Linked DNA regions of Lewinella sp. 4G2. Each later gene encodes a partner of the first gene's protein in a complex. Links are inferred from orthologs where the notes say so. Each region holds a gene or a part of one and is shown in the gene's direction. Other genes may lie near its edges.

Region 1 (9,901 bases):
GTCGCGCTCGGCCAGTTTGCGGAGGGTGGCCCAGAGGGGGGAATTCTCGAACCAGCTGCGGGTGAGGCTGCGGTAGGCCTTTTCGTCGCCGGCCAACTCCTTAAGGACTTCCATCTCCGTGCGCGCGTGGCTGAGCATGTCGATGAAGTTGTATACGATGACGGAGAAGTCATTGTTGAGGAAGTCCAAGGCCCGGTCCTGCATCTGGCGGGCGAAGTTGGTACGGGTGACCTTGGTGTAATCCCACTTGATCTCCTTGCGCTTCATCAGGCGCTCCATTTGCTTGCCGAGGAGGTCGGCTTCGTGCATGTTCTTGCCACCTTCGTCCGCGTCGTTCTTCCACCACTGTTTGTAGTGTTTAGCGATGTCGGAGGGCATCATCCCCGCGAAAATGGCGTTGCGGGAGTACTGCGTCGCCGTGGGGAGGATGCTGTAGAAGTAGTCCTCTTCCTCCACGCGGAAGAGTTCGCTCAGGTAGGGCTCGATGACCTTCCACTGGTCGAAGCGCATGTTGTCGAGCAGCACCATTACGGTAGGGACGTCCTTGCTGAGATGGGGTAGCACCTTTTTACGCATCAGGTTGTGGGACATGGTGGGGGCGTCCTCCCCCTTCACCCAGTCGAGGTAGTTGCGTTCGATGAACTTGCAGAATTCTGCGTTGGCTTCCTTTTTCTGGACGGCCAGGATCTCGCCCATCTGTTCGCTCTGGCTGTCGTCCAGCTTCAGTTCCCAGTTGATGATCTTCTTGTACATATCGACCCACTCCTCCTTGTTGAGGCCGCTGTTGATCTCCATGAGGAGTTGGCGGAAGTCCTGCTGGTATTCCGTGTTGGTTTTTTCGCGGACGAGGCGTTTCTCGTCGATGATCCGCTTCAGCGTCAGCAGGATCTGCATGGGGTTGACGGGCTTGAGCAGGTAGCCGGCAATCTGGCTGCCGATGGCTTCTTCCATCACGTCCTCGGCCTCATTCTTGGTGATCATCACCACGGGGATGGAGGTATTCGTATTGCGGATCCGGCTTAGGGTTTCCAGACCGGTGAGACCGGGCATGGACTCATCGAGGAATACGACGTCAAATTCTACGTCCCCCTCCAGTTCTTCCAGGGCGTCGTGGCCGTTGGTGACGGTAGTGACTTCGTAGCCTTTCTTTTTGAGGAAGAGGAGTTGGGGTTTGAGCAGGTCGATCTCGTCGTCGGCCCAGAGAATTTTAATGGCGTCCATTCAGTTGGTGGGGTTATGTGTAGTCAAGTAGTCCGGTTATCAGGACAAGTTTTTAGCGGGGATGGTTGGAACGAGCCGGGCTAGGCGGTTAGTCTTTTGCACCACAAGTCTCTTTAGAAAATCCCGGCTGCACCCGCGAGTAACCTTACGCAGCTGACTTCCCGTTCATCAACTTCATTTCGTCGCGGATCTCGGAGAGCAACTGGATGTCCTTTGGGGTAGGAACGGTCTGGTTCTTATCGTCCTCCGCCTTATCCTTAAGCCGGTTAATGAAACGAATCACGACGAACAGCGTCAGGGCAACTATGAAGAAATCCATCATTGCTTCGATGAACATGCCGTAGCCAATCACTACTCCCGGGGAAACGACGGCACCGGCTTCGTCCAGTTTAGGCGGGTCGATGACCCATTTCAGATCCGCCAAGTCTACCCCGGCCGTCAGCCAGCCGAGGGGAGGCATGATGATTTGCTTGACGAGTACGTCAACGATCTTATTAAACGCGGCACCGATGATGATGCCAACCGCCAAGTCGATCATGTTGCCCTTGACGGCAAACTTTTTGAATTCTTGGAAGAAACCACTCATAGCTGGAAAATTGATTGCCGATAGTACCCCTTTGCCTTAGCCAATGTTAGTTGGCTACGCCAAAAAAATGTGGACGGTCCGCACCGATTCGCTTTCGTTGCCCCCAGAACATTTGACCGCCCACTCTGCGTTGGGTGGATATGGCCATATCATCCGCACTAAAATCCATCGGTAAATTCGCTCACCGGGAATGGGACGACCTCGTCGACCGCCTCAACTGGGGGAACGACAAACCCGTCACCGTCGCCAACTACATCGGTTTTGGCCGGGAGGATTACCTCTTCATCACCGGCCGGGTGCTGCGGGACCGGGGTATCCGCCGCGACGAGCGCGATAAGCTGTGGGACAACATCTCCAACAACTTCCGCCGCTTTAACTCCCGGGAGATTCCCGGCGCCAAGGTCAAGATCACCTGGGGTGACTACACTTTTGAGCGGACGACCAATGACGAAGGCTACTTCCACGTTGAACACCACTGCCCCGAGGACAAAACGGTCCGGTCTGACGACGGGCTGTGGCAGGAGGCGGAGATCACCGTCGTCAGTATTCCCGACGAGGCGGACCTCAACATTGTCTCCCATTCGGCCGTCGTCGTGCCCACCGAAGCGGAGTTTGGAATCATCAGCGATATCGACGATACGATCCTCAAGACGGATGTGACCAGCAGGTTCAAGATCAAAACGATGATCCACACCATCCTGAAGAACGCGGGGAATCGCCTTGCCTTTGCCGGCGTATCCGATTTCTACAATGCCCTCAAGCTCGGGCCGGACGAAAAGGGTTTCAACCCCTTCTTCTACGTCTCCAATTCCCCCTGGAACTTGTACGATTTGCTGGTGGACTTTCTCAGCATCAACCACTTCCCCCGCGGGCCCGTCCTGCTGCGTGATTTTGGTCTGCCCAGTGAGGACAAGACCTTCAGCTACAAGACCCACAAGGCCGATATGGTGAAGCGGGTGCTCGATACCTATCCCCACCTCAACTTCATCTTGGTAGGTGACTCCGGCGAACACGATACGGACATCTACCTCGAGGCCGCCCGCAACAACCCCGGCCGCATCCTATGCATTTACATCCGGGACGTCCAGAGTGAACGGCGGGCCAAACGCATCGAAGCCCTCATCGAAAACACAACCGACATCGAAGTGCAACTCGTCGGCGACTACGCGGACGCGCTCACTCACGCTCGGGAACGTGGCTGGGTGGTTTGAGTTGCGAGTAGCGAGTTGCAAGTTGCAAGTAGTGAGTAAGGAGTCGCAACTCGCTACTCGTTACTCGTTTCTCGTTACTCCCCCATCACCCCGCACCTGCGTCAGCGCCCAAAATCAGTTCTGCTTAGTGAGATCGGGTACGCTAGCTCGTTGCTTTACGCTGTAAATCGGCGAATAAACATTGCCAGCCCCACGCTTAATCGCTAACCTGCGTTTCCATATCTTTGCGCGAATTCCGTACCCATACATTCGCACATGGAACAACAACCCGCAATCCTACTACTGGCTGACGGCACGACCTTCGAGGGGAAGGCCGCCGGAAAGATTGGCACCACCGTTGGTGAGATCTGTTTTAACACCGGGATGACCGGCTACCAGGAGGTATTTACCGACCCCAGCTACTACGGCCAGTTGCTCGTAGCGACGAACGCCCACATCGGGAATTACGGGACGGCGGACGCGGATACGGAATCTGACTCCGTGAAGATTGCCGGCCTGATCGTGAAGAACTTCACGGTGCCCTACAGCCGCAACCTCGCGGATGCTTCCATCCAGGACTACCTAGAAAAGGAAGGCCTCGTGGGCATCAGCGACGTGGATACCCGCGCCATCGTACGCCACATCCGCACGAAGGGCGCCATGAACGGCATCATCTCCAGCGAAAGCACGGACGGTAAATTCGACCTGGACGCACTGAAAAAGCAGCTCGCCGCGGCCCCCGATATGGACGGCCTGGAGCTGGCTAGCAAGGTGACGACCAAGGAAGCCTACACCCTCGGTGACGAGGCGACGGCGAAGTACCGCGTGGCCGTGCTGGACCTGGGCACCAAGCAGAACATATTGCGCAACTTCACCAAGCGGGATTGCTTCGTGAAGGTATTCCCCGCCAAATCCGGCATGGAAGCCATCCGCGCCTTCAACCCCGACGGCCTCTTCATCTCCAATGGCCCCGGCGACCCCGGCGCGATGGATTACGCCGTCGATACCGCCAAAGCGATGCTGGAAGAGGAGAAGCCGATGTTCGGCATCTGCCTCGGCCACCAGATCCTGGCCCGCGCCGTGGATATCCCCACCTACAAGATGCACCACGGGCACCGGGGGATCAACCACCCCGTTAAGAACCTGATCACGGGTAAATCCGAGATCACCAGCCAGAACCACGGTTTCGGCGTAAGCCCCGAAGCCATCGAGGCCAACCTCGACGTAGTGGAAGTGACCCACCGCAACCTGAACGACGACACGATCGAAGGCATCCGCATCGTCGGCAAGCCCGCCTTCTCCGTACAGTACCACCCGGAAGCAAGCCCCGGCCCGCACGACGCCGCTTACCTGTTTGACCAGTTCGTCGACTCCATCAAAATGAGTAAAAAGTAGCGAGTTGCAAGTTGTAAGTGTCGAGTTGCAAGTAGCGAGTGCTACTCGAATCTCGCAACTCGCAACTTGATAATCGCAACTCGATACTAAAAACCCAAAATATCTAAATACATGAGCTCAATCTTAGACATCCGCGCCCGGCAAATCCTTGATTCCCGTGGCAACCCTACCGTTGAGGTAGAAGTAATTACCGGCGAAGGCATTGTCGGCCGCGCAGCCGTTCCTTCCGGCGCCTCCACCGGCAAGTACGAAGCAGTGGAACTCCGTGACGGTGACAAGGATGTCTACCTGGGCAAGGGCGTCCTCAAGGCCGTCGCCAACGTCGAAGAAAAGATCGGCGAAGAACTCATCGGCGTCGACGTGACCGACCAGCGGTACATCGACGAGACCATGCTCGAGCTCGACGGCACGCCCAACAAGAGCAAGCTCGGTGCCAACGCCATCCTCGGTGTTTCCCTCGCCTGTGCGAAAGCTGCGGCCTTGGAGCAGAATCTGCCCCTCTACCGTTACGTCGGTGGCGTGAACGCCCACACGATGCCCGTGCCGATGATGAACATCCTCAACGGCGGTAGCCACGCGGATAACAGCATCGACTTCCAGGAATTCATGATCGTGCCCCTCGGAGCCGATACGTTCAGCGAGGCCCTGCGCATGGGCACGGAGACCTTCCACCACCTGAAGAGCGTGCTGAAGTCCAAAGGCTACTCCACCAACGTCGGTGACGAAGGCGGTTTTGCCCCCAACATCAAGAGCAACGACGAGGCCATCGAGATCGTCCTCGAATCCATCGAAAAGGCCGGCTACAAGCCCGGCGACGATATGATGATCGCCATGGATGCCGCTGCTTCCGAGTTCTTCGACAGCAAGGAGGGTGTTTACCACTTCCACAAGTCCGACGGCCGCAAGATCGAATCTGCCGCCATGGTTGACTACTGGAAGCAGTGGGTGGACAAGTACCCGATCTTCTCCATTGAAGACGGCCTCGACGAGGACGACTGGAAAGGTTGGGCCGCCCTCAACCAAAGCTTCGGCGACCGTTGCCAGTTGGTGGGGGACGACCTGTTCGTTACCAACACCGAGCGGCTCAGTCGCGGCATCGCCGAAGGCAGCGCCAACTCCATCCTCGTCAAGGTTAACCAGATCGGTAGCCTTACCGAAACGATCAACACCGTCAACATGGCCCACCGCGCCGGCTACACCAGCGTAATGAGCCACCGCTCCGGTGAAACGGAAGATGTTACCATCGCCGACCTCGCCGTGGCCCTCAACTGTGGCCAGATCAAGACTGGTTCCGCCAGCCGTTCCGACAGAATCGCCAAGTACAACCAGTTGCTCCGCATCGAGGAGGAGCTCGGTAGCACGGCCTACTTCCCCGGCCGCGATTTGCTGAAGAAGTTGGGTAAGTAAACTAGCTGTTTGCTGGGCAACTCTGCCTTAAATTCTAAATGAATAGGGCACTTCTCCGTTATGGGGGAGTGCCCTTTTTTAGTGCGCTGTCCATAAGGTTGGCGGTGTTCATTACTAAAGCCCTAGCCAATTACAACCTTACTCAAGCCATTTTGGGCGCTGCCGCAGGTGCCGGGGAGGTGGGTAAGTAAACTTAGGTAGGAGCCGGATTATGGAGGACAACTACCCATAATTGGGGTTGATGGACTAGGGTAGGAGGGCCCGATCCACATAAAGTCCGTACCGAATCCCAAAAAGTACCGGGAACCATCCTATCTTGGCCACCCTCATGGCTACGAAGAAAAAGACCGACCCCGTAACGACCCTCATCAACAAGCTGCCACCCTACGTGCGCAACCGCTACTTCGTTACGCTCGTCCTCTTCACCATCTGGATGGTCTTTATGGATCGCCACGACGTCCTCACCCAACTCCAACTCAGTAGCACCGTTGACCGCCTGGAGGAAGAACTGGCTGGATACGACGCCAAGATCGACGCCGCCGAAGCCGAAAAGCTGGACATGGAAAGTAACCGCGAACGCTTCGCCCGCGAGAGTTACTACATGCAGAAGGATGATGAGGACGTGTTCATTATTGTGGAGGAGGAGTAGGTAGCGGAACTGAGGCTGCCCATTCTTGTGATCAGGGTCAAGTTTTGCCTGATTTTTTCTGACTGCGCCCGTAGTACCATAGTTACGGCAACACGTCAACACTTGGTCCACCAAGTTCATCAGCGATCAACTAATCGTTTGGAGTAGCCATTACGAAACCGATCCTGGCGAGCTATATGACCCTTGGAAGTGACCTCAAGTAACTTTTCCGCCAAACAAAGACGCCTGGATTTGGTGACGGGACTATAGATGTTAGGAATCTAGGAGGGTGATCCGAAAGTGATCATTCATGTTGAAGCACAGAAAGTGTAAACGCTCCACTTCGATAATTGGAGTAGTCTTACTACTTTTGTCACGCATATCACACTGTTAACATACTACCTTTGATGTTATGAGTACTCAAAACACTCATTCCCCCCGCAAGCGCGATCTGCTGCGGAAATTCAACAAATTAGCTACGCGCATCGAGCGCCGGTTGCGCAGCGCGCCCTCCACTAAATACAGCACCCGCGTCCGCGCCCGATTGCAACGCTACGTTACTGCGCTGGAACGGATGGGCACGAATGTGCGAGCCGTAGGGGGGTCGGCAGCATTTATTCTCACGCTGCTAGCGGCCAACCCGGTTCAGGCGCAGCAGGTGCCAACCTTTATCGAGGTGCCGAATGATGTTGGCTATTACTCCAGTCCCGCCTACGTCGATATCGACGGGGACGGGGATCAGGACCTCGTCGCGGGAAACTTCGACGGCAACTTTATTCTCTTCACCAACGATGGGTCAGGTAATTTCATCGAGGCTAATGACAATCCGTTTGGTGGCTTTGACGTCGGTAATTATGCTAACCCAAGCTTTGCCGATATTGATGGGGACGGCGACGAAGACCTAATATCGGGGGCATCATCTGGAGAAGTCATCGTATTTAGCAACGATGGGAACGGAGCCTTTTCCGCTGGCAGCCCATTGCCCGGCGTATCCGTTAATAATCGATCGGCACCCAGCTTTGTCGACATCGACGACGACGGAGACGAAGACCTGGTTGTAGGAGAGGGAAATGGCAACTTCAGTTTGTTTATTAAAGATGGTACGGGCACCTTCATCACGGCGCCCACCAATCCTTTTTCTAGCTTTGATGTTGGCAGTTTAGCCCATCCTACCTTTTTTGATATAGATGGGGATGAGCACGAAGATCTCATTTCGGGGAACCTCAATGGCGAATTTCTCGTGTTTCTCAATGACGGAAATAATATCTTCTCCGAGGCCAGTTTGAATCCCCTTGACGGGTTTAATACCGATGGCTATGCCACACCTACTTTTGCTGATATTGATGGAGACGGGGATCAGGATTTAGTGTCAGGAAACTATGCCGGTATTTTTCTCGTCTTCAGCAACGACGGATCGAACAACTTCACTGAGGTCATCGATGATCCATTGGCTGACTTGTTCGCACAAAGTAATTCCTCGCCGACTTTCTTCGATCTAGATGGAGACGGGGACGAGGATCTCGTCTCAGGAAATGAATACGGCGAGCTCATCGTTTTCAGTCAAGATGCATCGGGCGCTTTCAACGGACCTAACCTCTATCTTCTAGGGGGCTTAAGGACCGACCTGTACACTACCCCCACTTTCGTGGATATTGATGGGGACATGGACCAGGACCTGGTCTCGGGCGGCTACGATGGTAGGTTTGATGTTTTTTTGAACGACGGATCAAACACATTTGTCAAGGCAGACCCCAATCCTCTGGATGGTCTCCGCGGTGGAGAAAACTCCGCCCCCGCCTTTGTCGATGTTGACGGAGATGGTGACCTGGACCTCGTCTCCGGAAATGCGTACGGTACATTTGTAGTGTTTACAAACGGCGGTACGAATGGTTTTTCCGCGGCTGTTTCTAACCCTTTTGATAGCTTTGACGTCGGCAATAGATCCAAACCGACCTTTGTCGATATCGACGGAGACGGGGACCAAGACTTAGTCTCAGGCGCGCGTGACGGCTCCTTTAAGATCTTCTATAATGATGGGATGAACGTTTTCACCGAGGCTAACCCTAACCCTCTGGATGGTTTTGATGTCGGCAGTAACTCCACGCCCACATTCGTCGACATTGACGGGGACGGGGATCAAGACCTAGTTTCGGGGAATAGTAGAGGATTCTTTCGCCTTTTCAAGAATATTACTGGCGTTGCATCACTGATAAGCACCAACGAGGCTACCGCCGGCACCGATTTTGGCTCCTCTATTTTTCAAAACGAAGAGAATGGTGCGACCATCACCTACACAGTGACCAACGATGGTGGCGACCCCATTACGAACCTCACGGTCGTAGCAGATAACGATGATTTCACCGTGTCCAATCTCAGCGCGACCACTCTGGCAGGGGGAGAGTCGGCCACCTTCGACGTCCAGTTCACGCCCGGCTCGGCGGGGATAAAGTCCGCTGGCATTAGCGTCACTACCGACGAAGGGGCCATGGCAGCTTTTGACGTAACGGGTGAAGCCGTAACCGGCACCGTCTATCTGGAAGAAACCGATTTGTACTACGAAGGCATCACCCCCGCCATCCAGGCCTCGACCCAGCCGGGGACGATCTTCCTGGAGGCCCGGCAGTTCAACGAAGTGGCGGACTTTAGCGGGACACAGCTGACGATACGGATTGGGTTGCCGGAGTAGGGCGGGTAGAGCAATACTTGAATTGGCCAATCAGTTAGCTCCAGCATAGGCGGGGAAGACTGGTAGGTAAGGTTCAATGCCTGCTACCGTGCTCGTAAAGCAAGGGAGTTAATCCAATTTAATCTCTTACTTATTACTCCCCCACTAATTACGCTCAGCTTCCATGGCAACTCCCCCTAAAGTCGGCCAGGCGCCGCCGCCCTTCGCGCTCCAGTCTACTCCCCAGTTGCCCGAGCTCCTCCACCAGTTGGGCATTACGCTCATGCTGAGTACCTATCAGGCGGGCAAAGTGGTAATGCTCAGCGCGGTGGACGATGAGCGGATCGTCCAGCTACCCCGCAGTTTCAACCGGCCCATGGGCATTACCGAGGACCCGGCTACCGACCGGCTTGCCATCGCTTGCCGCGACGAAGTGATCGTCCTGCGCAACGCACCGATGGCGGCACCCAGCTACCCGAACGGGCCGGGCAAGTACGACGCGCTCTACCTGCCCCGCATGACCTACCACACCGGCCCGCTCGATATTCACGACCTGCGCTTTGGCGACGGTGGCAAATCCCTCTACGCCGTCAATACCCGCTTCAGTTGCATCATGCAATTGGGCGACCAGTACAGCTTTACGCCCGTTTGGCAACCAAAGTGGATCGACGCGCTCATGCCCGAAGACCGCTGCCACCTCAACGGCATGGCCATGCGCGAGGGCCGGCCGGCCTACGCAACGGCCTTCAGCACCACCAATACGCCCCAGGGCTGGCGGGATACCGTCACTACCTCCGGCGTGATCGTGG
Region 2 (10,456 bases), 3.6 Mb from region 1 along the record:
ACTTGAATCCTGCCGTCACGCTGGCCCTGGCGATGGCCAAGGATTTTCCCTGGGCGGAAGTCCCCGGTTACCTGTTGGCCCAGGTGGCGGGCGGCATAACCGGTGCCAGCCTGGCGTGGTTGCAGTACCGGCCGCACTACGCGGCGGAGACGGAACCAGCTACTATTCTGGGCACCTTCAGTACGGGCCCCGCCATCAAGGATACCGTTTCGAATTTCGTGAGCGAGGTGCTCGCCACGTTCGCTTTCGTGTTGGCCGTGTTGTTCCTGGCCGGTCCTTCATTTGGGGATCAGGAGGTAGGCCTCGGGTCACTCGATGCCCTTCCCGTCGCCCTGCTGGTACTCGCTATTGGCCTTTCCCTGGGTGGCACGACGGGGTACGCCATCAACCCAGCGCGTGACCTCGGTCCGCGGATCGCCCACGCGTTTTTGCCCATCCCCGGCAAGGGAGGGAGCAACTGGGGCTATGCCTGGATTCCCATCGTAGGTCCCCTGGCCGGCGCTGCCCTCGCCGCGCTGGCGTTTTTGGCCCTCGCCTGATCCACCGTTTGCGAAGCAAGTAGCCAACCCGGCAGACGGAACACGCGGCAATCCTTCGCTACCTTTGCGCCGTGACGGTTGCCCTGACAATTATCCTGATTTTATGCGTACTTGGCGTGCTGCACACGTACGTCATTTACCCCTTCCTGACGATCAGGCGGGCGCTGCCGCAGGTAGAAAGAGATTGGAATGAACCCATCCCCACGGCTGACTGGCCACCGGTTTACGTACTGATGGCCGTCCACAACGAGGAAGCGGTCCTCCGGGAGAAAATGGAGTCACTCCTCACCCAGGATTACCGGGGTCAACTTAATTTTCTGATCGGCAGCGATAACAGTAGCGACGCCACCAACGATATTCTGAGGGAATACCAGCAGCGGGAATCCCGTCTCTCCCCTACCCTCTTTACTTCCCGCCAGGGGAAGCCCGCCATCATCAACCAACTCGCCCATCAGGCGGGGCCGGAGGGCGTTTACATCATCACCGACGCCAGCGTAATGCTGCGGCCGGACACCATCACCGAGCTCGTCCAACCGATGTTGCGGGATGAGCAACTGGCCGTCGTCGATACCACCATGGTCCAGACCGGCGGCACGGCCACGGGCATCGGCGCGGCGGAAACGGAATACATCGACCGTGAAGTCCAACTCAAGCGGGCCGAGGGTATGCTGTACGGAACGATGATTGGCCCTTTCGGTGGCTGCTACGCCCTGCGCGCCGCCGCGTTTCGCCCCGTACCGGATCGGTTTTTGGTGGATGATTTCTACCTGTGCATGTCCGCCTACGAATTAGGTTACCGCGGGATTAGCAGCCCTACGGCCATTGTAGAAGAAAGCGTCGGGCAGCACATCCACGAAGAGTTCCGCCGGAAGGTGCGCATAAGTAGTGGGAACTGGCAGAACCTGATTCGCTTTCGCAGCTTGTGGTGGTTCCCCACGAAATCCAAGTTGGCCTGGAGTTTCTTCAGCCACAAGGTCCTCCGATGGTGGACGCCCTTTTTGCTCCTAATTGGCGCTTTGGCCTGGCTGGGATTAGCCCTTTGCACGGGCAACCATTGGGTGTGGTTATCGTTTACTGTACTCAGCGGTTTGGTCCTCACGGGTGCGCTTGCGGACGTATTGTTGTCCGATGCTGGCATCCACGTCAGCGCCCTTCGAAAACTGCGTTATTTTTTGGCGATGAACGTGGCCCTCCTGGTCGGCTTCTACCGCTACCTCACCGGAATCTCTACCAATGTCTGGCAACCAAGCAACCGTCACTAGCCAAGCCGAAGCCGGCCGCGCTACCTACCAACTCAACACCATCGAAGAGGCCGTCGCCGACATTCGCGCCGGCAAAGTCGTCATCGTGGTAGACGACGAGGACCGTGAAAACGAAGGCGATTTCGTCTGCGCCGCCGAGCGGGTGACGCCCGAGATCATCAACTTCATGGCCACCTACGGCCGCGGGCTCATCTGCACGCCCATCGCAGAAGAACGGGCCGACCGCCTGGGGCTGACCAAAATGGTGGAGACGAATACGGACGTCCACGAAACGGCCTTCAGCGTAACCATCGATTTAATTGGCCACGGCTGTACAACGGGCATTTCAGCCTACGACCGCGCTACCTGCATTCGCCGTATGACGGAGCATTCCGCGAAACCTTCGGACTTCACCCGCCCCGGCCACGTCTTCCCCCTCCGGGCCGTCAAGGGTGGCGTGCTACGCCGCACCGGCCACACCGAAGCCGCCGTCGATCTGGCGACGATGGCCAACCTCTACCCCGCCGGCGTGATAGTAGAGATCCTCAAGCCCGACGGCGAAATGGCACGGATGCCCTACCTCATGGATTTGGCGAAGGAGCACGACCTCAAGATCGTCAGTATCGAAGACCTCGTAGCCTACCGCCTGCAGATGGAGCGCCTGGTAGAGTGCGAATTCAGCATGGACCTTGACACTCGCTACGGCCCCTTCAAGCTCTACGCTTACCGGCAGACGACGAATAATGACGTACACCTCGCCCTCACCCACGGGGAGTGGGCAGTGGATGAACCCGTCCTGACGCGCGTCCACTCCAGTACCTCCAGCCGCGACTTGCTGCACAGCCTTCTTTCGGGCTACAGCACTGGCCTCCACGGTCCGCTCGAAAAGATCAGCGAAGCGGGCAAAGGAATTCTTCTCTTCATGCGTCCCCACCAAGACGGTAGCGAGGTTATTGCCGGGCTGCGGCTCCTTAAGTCTCGCATGCAGGACGGTCGGAAGGCCAGCATCTCCCAGCCGGCCAGTATGGACCAGCGGGACTTCGGTATTGGTGCCCAAATGCTTAGGGACCTGAAGGTGAGTAAACTGCGCATTCTCTCTAACAATCCCAAAAATCGGATTGGCCTGGAAGGTTACGGATTAGAGGTCGTCGAATTCGTGTCGATGTAGACCTGTTTGATGTGTATTACCGGTTGTTTAAGTCGGGTAGCGTCCACTTTGTATCCTTCTTTCCTTTGGGTTTACGCAGTTCGGATTGGTCTTGCACGGCGCTTTTATCGGTGGCGCGGTACTTTCGCTGCTTACCCGTTCGCTGGTCCTTCAGGATCAAGTGTTCTTCATTGACCGCGACGATATCGTAAACGATATAAAAATCACGGCCCCGCTTGTAGCGTGGATGCACGAGCCCTTCGCCCATGAAACCATCCACGGAAAGGGTAAGCGCAATCCCTTCTTTTTTCCAACGCCCGAGCAGGTGGCGGTACTTTCTGGCGGACTCCTTTACGGCGTCCTCAGCAAAATTCAAGTCGTCCGTTAAGCTGAGCAGGTAGCCGGGGTGCAGTGACCCTTTTTCCTCTTCCCACGCTGGTGTTGTTAGCAGCATTAGCGTATCCACCACCGGCGCAGCATCAACTAATAAAGCAGGCTGTTTGACCTGGGCGCTAGCGCAGGTACTCAGGCAAAGGGCAAGCAGACAAAGGGTCAAGAATCGCATGGTGAATAACTTAAAGTTGAGGGTGTGGCCCGACACTTGTGACGTAGTCCGCATTTAAGACGGCTCTGCTACTGAAAGGGAGCGCATCCCGTCTGTGTTTAAGGTCCTTTTAACTAAGGGAAGTGGCTAGGCCAGGCCTTGGGATTAGACAACGCAATCGGTGCGCTTCTACGCCCGCAAATTGATACTTTTTTGGGGTCACGACACATACAATCCGTGTGCGCCTTGATTATCTTTGCGCGAATTTACCCATACCCACTCTGCTATGCCTAAGGATCAAAGTATCAAATCAGTACTCATCATTGGCTCCGGCCCCATCATCATCGGCCAAGCTTGTGAGTTTGATTATTCCGGTAGCCAGGCAAGCCGGAGTCTGCGGGAAGAAGGCGTTGAGGTCACCATCATCAACCCCAACCCGGCCACCATCATGACGGACCCGATGACGGCGGAGAACGTATACCTCCTCCCCCTTACGCCGGAGTCCGTAGAGCAGATCCTCAAAGAGCAACCGCAGATTGATGCCGTCCTCCCCACGATGGGTGGCCAGACGGCGCTGAACCTCGCCATTGAGTGTGGCGAACTCAACCTCTGGGAGAAGTACAACATCAAACTGATTGGCGTCGACCTCGAGGCCATCGACCTGGCGGAGAATCGGGAGCTCTTCCGCCTCCACATGGAAAAGATCGGCCTCAAGTGTGCCCCGGCCATGATTGCCAACTCCTTCCTCGAAGGAATGGAAGCCGCCCAGGAAATTGGATTCCCCCTCGTGATCCGCCCCAGCTACACCCTCGGTGGATTTGGTGGCGGATTTTGTTTTAAGGAGGAGGACTACGCTGAAATGCTCCGCCGTGGTCTCGATGCTTCCCCCACCCACGAAGTACTGATCGACAAGGCCGTCCTTGGCTGGAAGGAATTCGAACTCGAACTGCTGCGGGACGCCGCCAACAACGTCGTCATCATCTGTGCGGTGGAGAACTTCGACCCGATGGGTATCCACACCGGCGATTCCATCACGGTGGCCCCCGCCATGACGCTCTCGGACAAGGCCTACCAGGATATGCGGAATCAGGCGATCCACGCCATGCGCTCGATGGGCAACTTCGCCGGCGGCTGTAATATCCAATTCAGCCAAAACCCCGAGACGGAGGAACTGATCGTAATTGAGATCAACCCCCGGGTATCTCGCTCTTCGGCGTTGGCCTCCAAGGCTACCGGTTACCCCATCGCCAAGATTGCCGCGAAATTGGCCCTCGGGTTTACGCTGGACGAACTGAAGAACCAGATCACGGGTACGACCTCAGCCTTCTTCGAGCCGACGCTCGATTACGTCATCGTAAAGATCCCCCGCTGGAACTTCAACAAGTTCCCCGGCGCCGACCACATCCTCGGCCTGCAGATGAAGTCCGTAGGAGAAGTGATGGGTATCGGGCGCAACTTCCAGGAAGCCCTCCAAAAAGCTTGCCAATCTCTCGAGAACGGCCGCGCCGGCCTCGGTTCTGACAAAAAGGAATGGATCAAGACGGACGACATCCTCCACCGCCTGGAGAACGTCAGTGAAGACCGGATCTTCCGCCTGAAGGATGCGCTCCGCCTGGGCGTCCCGCGCAAGACCATCCACAAGCTGACAAAGATCGACATGTGGTTCATCAACCAGATCAAGGAGCTGGTGGACTTGGAAAAGGAAGTCGTCAAGTACAACGTACCGGAGGACATCCCCACTACCTTCTTCCGTACCCTGAAGGAGAAAGGCTACTCAGACCAGCAATTGGCCTACCTACTACGGGTAGAAGAAGAGCAAGTCACCAAGCGCCGCTACGAGCTCGGTATCCGCCGTACCTACAAAATGGTGGACACCTGCGCGGCCGAGTTTGAGGCCAAGACGCCCTACTTCTACTCCACCTTCGATTCGGAGAACGAGAGCATCGTGACCGATAAGAAAAAGGTCATCGTTCTCGGCTCGGGGCCCAACCGTATCGGTCAGGGCATCGAGTTCGACTACTGCTGCGTCCACGGTCTGCGCGCCGTCCAGGAAAGCGGTTACGAAGCTATAATGGTCAACTGTAACCCGGAGACCGTATCCACGGACTTCGACCAGGCCGACAAGCTCTACTTCGAGCCCGTCTACTGGGAGCACATCCGTGAGATCATTGAGCTCGAAAAACCGGAAGGCATCATCGTACAGTTGGGTGGCCAGACGGCCCTCAAGTTGGCGGAAGAGTTCCACAACCGGGGTATCAAAGTATTCGGTTCCAGCTACGAAAGCCTGGACCTCGCCGAAGACCGCGGCCGCTTCTCCGACCTGCTTAAGGAACTCGACATCCCCTACCCCAACTACGGTACGGCCAAGGATGCCGACCAGGCCCTTGAGGTTGCCAATCGCGTTGGTTACCCAGTGCTCGTTCGCCCCAGCTACGTACTCGGTGGACAGGATATGCGGATCGTCATCAACGACGATGAGCTTGAGCGCCACGTACTGAGCATCTTCAAAAAAGATCCCAACATGGTCGTCCTGGTGGACCACTTCCTCGACCGCGCCAAGGAAGCGGAAGTGGATGCCATTTGTGATGGCGACGAAGTCCACATCATGGGCATTATGGAGCACATCGAACCCGCCGGTATCCACTCCGGTGATTCTTCGGCCGTACTTCCTACCTACTCTCTAAGCATCGACTCCGTCAACAAGATGCGGGAGTACACCGAGAAACTGGCCTTTGCGCTTAAGACCAAAGGACTCATCAACGTACAATTCGCCATCCGCATTGATAAGCAGACCGGCGAGGAAACGGTCTTCGTAATCGAAGCCAACCCCCGTGCTTCCCGGACGACACCATTCATCGCGAAAGCCTACAAAGTTCCTTACCTGAACATCGCCACCAAAGTGATGCTCGGTGCTAAAAAGTTGAAGGACTTCGACATCAACCCACAGCCCAGTGGATACGCCATCAAGGTGCCGGTCTTTAGCTTCAACAAGTTCCCTAACGTCGACAAGCAACTCGGCCCGGAAATGAAGTCCACCGGCGAAGCGATCCGTTTCGTGAAGGACATGACCGATCCGTTCTTTCGGGAGCTGGACCGTAACCGGAGCGTGTTCCTGACGCGCTAGGTAATGTCCTATAGTACTGATTATGCATTACTAGTCTTTGCTGTTTAACAGTAGTGCGAAAAAGTTTAAAGCCGCAGTATCCCGCATGGTTACTGCGGCTTATCTTTTGAGAGACTTGCTCAAACTACGTTCTTCTCGAGAGACATTTTTGCCTCTCCGTCACCTGCGGACGGACATGGCAGCTACGGCTAAATAATGGATTGGTTTGGACCTACCTTGCACGTATGCTAAGACTACTCAAGCAACTTTTCGGGTTCTTCTGTTTGCTGGCTACTGTATTTGCCTGCTCCGGCAAGCCCACACAACCCAGTACGATGCCTATGGCCACTCCCGCGAAAGACTTACTGAACCGCGCCCTGCAAGCCCACGGTTACGCCGGCGCGGATAAGCTCGCGTACCGTTTCACGTTCCGGGGCGTGGACTACAGTTTCAACCGTGACTTAGAAAGGAGCCTGTACACGCGCACAACTTACGTAGAGAGTGACACCATCCTGGACGTGCTGACCAACGGCCGCCTGGTACGATTCACCAATGGCGTACCGGTAAGCTTGCCGGATACGATGGCCGCCAAGTATGGCCGTTCGGTGAATTCCGTAATCTACTTCGCATCCCTCCCCGATAAGCTAACGGATGCTGCAGTCAACTTGTCTTTGGACGGAAATGCAACAATCAAGGGTAAAGAATACCAGTTGCTACGGATACACTTCGACGAGGAGAATGGGGGCGACGACCACGACGACAATTTCCTGTACTGGATCAACGACTCGACGGACCGCGTCGACTATCTGGCATACGATTACCGGGTGGATGGCGGAGGCGTTCGCTTCCGCTCGGCCTATAATCCACGAGTTATCGACGGGGTGCTATTTTCGGATTACGTGAACTACAAAGCGCCAATGGGTACCCCCTTGAATGATCTACCCCAGCTCTACGAGCGAGGGGAGCTGAAAGAACTCTCCCGGATCGAACTTGAAGAAGTTGCGGTGGTGGAGGAGGTATGGCAGGCTAGTCCTCCGAAATAGGAGCGGGCAACACGCCGCGTTCCCTACCCTGCTCCAGGAAGGCCTTTACGGCGGCGTGGCCTTCGGTGCCGAGGTCTCGGGAGAACTCATTGACGTATAGCTCGATGTGTTTGCGCCGCACTTCGGCGTCCATTTCCTGGGCGTGCTCAGCGACGTAGGCAGCGGAGGCATCCGGATTTTCGAAAGCGTAACGGACCGAACGCGCGAGCACCCGGTCGAAGGTTTCCCGTACCTCCTGAGGCAGATTTTTACGAATCACAATACCGCCGAGGGGAATCGGCAGGCCCGTTTGTTCTTCCCAGTACTCGCCCAGATCCGCGATTTTGTGGAGGCCCCTTTCGTGGTAGGTGAAACGGTTTTCGTGGATCAGCAGGCCGGCGGTAAATTCTCCACTCAGTACGCGGCCCTCAATGTCGGAGAACAACACTTCCTCTTTGTTTACCAATCCCGGATAGGCCAGCCCCAGCAGGTAGTTTGCGGTGGTGTACTTTCCTGGGATTGCGACTTTAGGGTTAGGATATTTCCACCAGTTATTTGCCGGTTCATCCCCATTACTAACCACCTGCGGCAGCGCCAATTCTTTGTTTGCCGTCACTAAAAGCGGACCGACACCACGGCCCAGCGCGCTGCCGGCGTTGAGCAAAGCATACTGATCGGTAAGGTGGCCGTAAGCGTGGTAACTGAGTTTGGTGACGTCCATCTCACCCCGAAAGGCAAGTTGATTGAGCTCTTCTACGTCACCAAGATGCACCTCAAACTCCAGGCCTTCCGTGTCGATGCGGTGGTGAACCAAGGCATCGAAAATGAAGGTATCGTTCGGGCAGGGGCTATAGGCCAGGGTCAGTTTCATGCGGCAAAAATACGGCGGATTGGGGCGCTGCCGCGGGTGCAAAGTTCAGGATCAAGTAACCGGATCAGCGCTTGATTACCCGACGGGTAAGCCGTTGCTTTCCATCGGATAACTCCAGGAAGTAGGCGCCCGCGGGAAGGTGAGCCATGGGGATATCAACGGTTCCGTTGGCTTGGCCGATAGGAATCCGCCGCTGCAAAACCGATTGGCCGACGGAGTTGAATATCCGGTAAGACACTTCAGTACCTTCCACCGCGAGGTAGCTGACGCGCAGGTCAGTGGTGACCGGGTTGGGTTGTACGGACTGCAGGAAAAGATCGGTCTGCTTCCGCTCCAATTGCAGGGTGTTGGATACGGACTCCGTTCCGTCAAAATCAATACTTCGGATACGGTAGATGCTGCTGGGGAGCGGCGACTCGTCCACGGCTTGGTAGGTAATGGCTCGATCGGATTCGCCCGCCGCTTCAAGCGTTACCAGGCTCTTCCACGAATTGTCCTGAGGGTTGGCTCGTTCGAGCACGTGAAACTCGGTATTGGCTTCGGAGGCGGTCGTCCATTCCAGCAGGTTGTTTTTGGTCCGGCTTTCTCCGGTAAAATCGGCAAATTCGACGGGAAGGCTGGCGGCGGACTGGCTTAAGCAAAGATCAAAAGTAGTCGTGGCGCCGCCCGCGCTGCTCCAGGTGTTGATACGGACGTAGTAGCGTTGCCCCACGTTAAGGCCTGCCAGGGTACTATTATCGGGGTTATCCGTACAGGCGAGTTGCGTAAGGTTGTTGCAGGTGCCGGTGTAAACGCTGTGGACGATATCCCGGATGTTACCCCGCACCCGGAGGATGGAAATATCCACGGCGGAGGAGGTAGCAAGAAAGGAGTACCAAACGTCGTTGTTCTCCGTACCGGTGCAACGCGCGTTATTCCCCGATGAAGTAGCACCTTCGAGGCTTCCCCGAACGGTATTATCGCACCCGGGGTTATTGCCCATGAAAACGTTGACCGCATCAATGCAATCATCGTTGATCGGTGGCGGCACGATGCGGCGGGCGCAGAGCCGGAAGTTCGTCCGGAGCGATGGAGAGGCCGTGTGGATTTGAACGAGATAGGTTTGCCCGGCAACTAAATCAACGCGGGAACTGGTTGTAGCCAGGCAGTTTCCAATACGCGTTAAATTTCCACCACACACGCCGCTGTAAACGTGGACGTACGTTTGTTGCTCAAAATTACTCAGCTCAAATAGGTAAGGGTCGGTCGTTGGGGCTACGAAGCGGAACCAGACGTCATCGTCGTTGGCGGTACTGCAAACGTTGGTTTCGGGGCCGCGGGTGGCGCCGAAAGTGGTGGCATTGAATCCTGCGGTACAGGTACTGTTCTCCGAAAGGAGTAAGGGGAAAGCCGCGCCGCAATCGTCATTGTCCGGTGGTGGCGAGGGCAATTGAACGCAGACGTTAAAAGTTGTCGCCGCGGGCAGATTTTCAAAAGTGAACACCCGGATGTAGTATGCGGCCCCTACGGTGAGATTGAAGAGCGTACTCGTGTTAGGGTCCGAACAGCTGATGCGCGTAAGGTTATCGCACGTACCCGAATACACCTCGTGGACGAAATCGCTATCCCCACCAAGGATATTGGTAAGCCGGATGGTCGTGCCCGTAGCGCCGGCAGTGAAACGGAACCAAACGTCATTATTAGCCGTACCCAAACAGGCCACCGGCCCAGGAGAAGCAGTTGCAGCATTCAATGTTCCCGCACCTACGGAGGTGCACGTCTGGGGCGCATTGACCAAGATGAGAGTGGCTGATCCGCATTCGTCGTTGCCGGGCATCAAAGCACGATCGAGCTCAGTGGCGGAAAGCGTACAAAATCCGGCGATTAGCAAAACCAGCAGGCTAAGGAAGCGGCTGAGTTTAAGTGAGTGAGTCATTATCTAATTTGTTTGTCAAGTGTCTAAAGCGGAAAACCGGAAAGGGCACCAAGGCGGTGCAAATGCTAAGGCTA

Evidence for each region.
Region 2: the proteins of carA (region 1) and carB are in contact, whole or in part, in a solved structure (PDB 1KEE), measured with the Escherichia coli proteins. The link is inferred for Lewinella sp. 4G2 from one-to-one orthologs.

What each region holds. Positions count from the first base shown.
Region 1 is NZ_LVWJ02000014.1:390,573-400,473, reverse strand. Bases 2,452-5,332 are described here. They hold carA (glutamine-hydrolyzing carbamoyl-phosphate synthase small subunit), read left to right. Parts: upstream 2,452-3,273; coding sequence 3,274-4,392; downstream 4,393-5,332. Other genes in these bases: eno (phosphopyruvate hydratase), read left to right, coding at 4,504-5,332; A3850_RS03210 (App1 family protein), read left to right, coding at 2,452-3,018. In the rest of the region: A3850_RS03220 (response regulator), read right to left, coding at 1-1,221; large-conductance mechanosensitive channel protein MscL, read right to left, coding at 1,367-1,807; more of A3850_RS03210, read left to right, coding at 1,948-2,451; more of eno, read left to right, coding at 5,333-5,799; A3850_RS03195 (septum formation initiator family protein), read left to right, coding at 6,128-6,448; A3850_RS03190 (FG-GAP-like repeat-containing protein), read left to right, coding at 6,840-9,113; A3850_RS03185 (TIGR03032 family protein), read left to right, coding at 9,277-9,901. UniProt on the Escherichia coli protein: Small subunit of the glutamine-dependent carbamoyl phosphate synthetase (CPSase).
Region 2 is NZ_LVWJ02000014.1:3,988,760-3,999,215, forward strand. The notes cover bases 3,360-6,795. They hold carB (carbamoyl-phosphate synthase large subunit), read left to right. Parts: upstream 3,360-3,757; coding sequence 3,758-6,595; downstream 6,596-6,795. Other genes in these bases: A3850_RS16380 (hypothetical protein), read right to left, coding at 3,360-3,492. Also shown: A3850_RS16365 (MIP/aquaporin family protein), read left to right, coding at 1-539; A3850_RS16370 (glycosyltransferase), read left to right, coding at 611-1,801; ribB (3,4-dihydroxy-2-butanone-4-phosphate synthase), read left to right, coding at 1,773-2,948; more of A3850_RS16380, read right to left, coding at 2,965-3,359; A3850_RS16390 (DUF6503 family protein), read left to right, coding at 6,820-7,617; A3850_RS16395 (menaquinone biosynthesis family protein), read right to left, coding at 7,601-8,467; A3850_RS16400 (T9SS type A sorting domain-containing protein), read right to left, coding at 8,532-10,382. UniProt on the Escherichia coli protein: Large subunit of the glutamine-dependent carbamoyl phosphate synthetase (CPSase).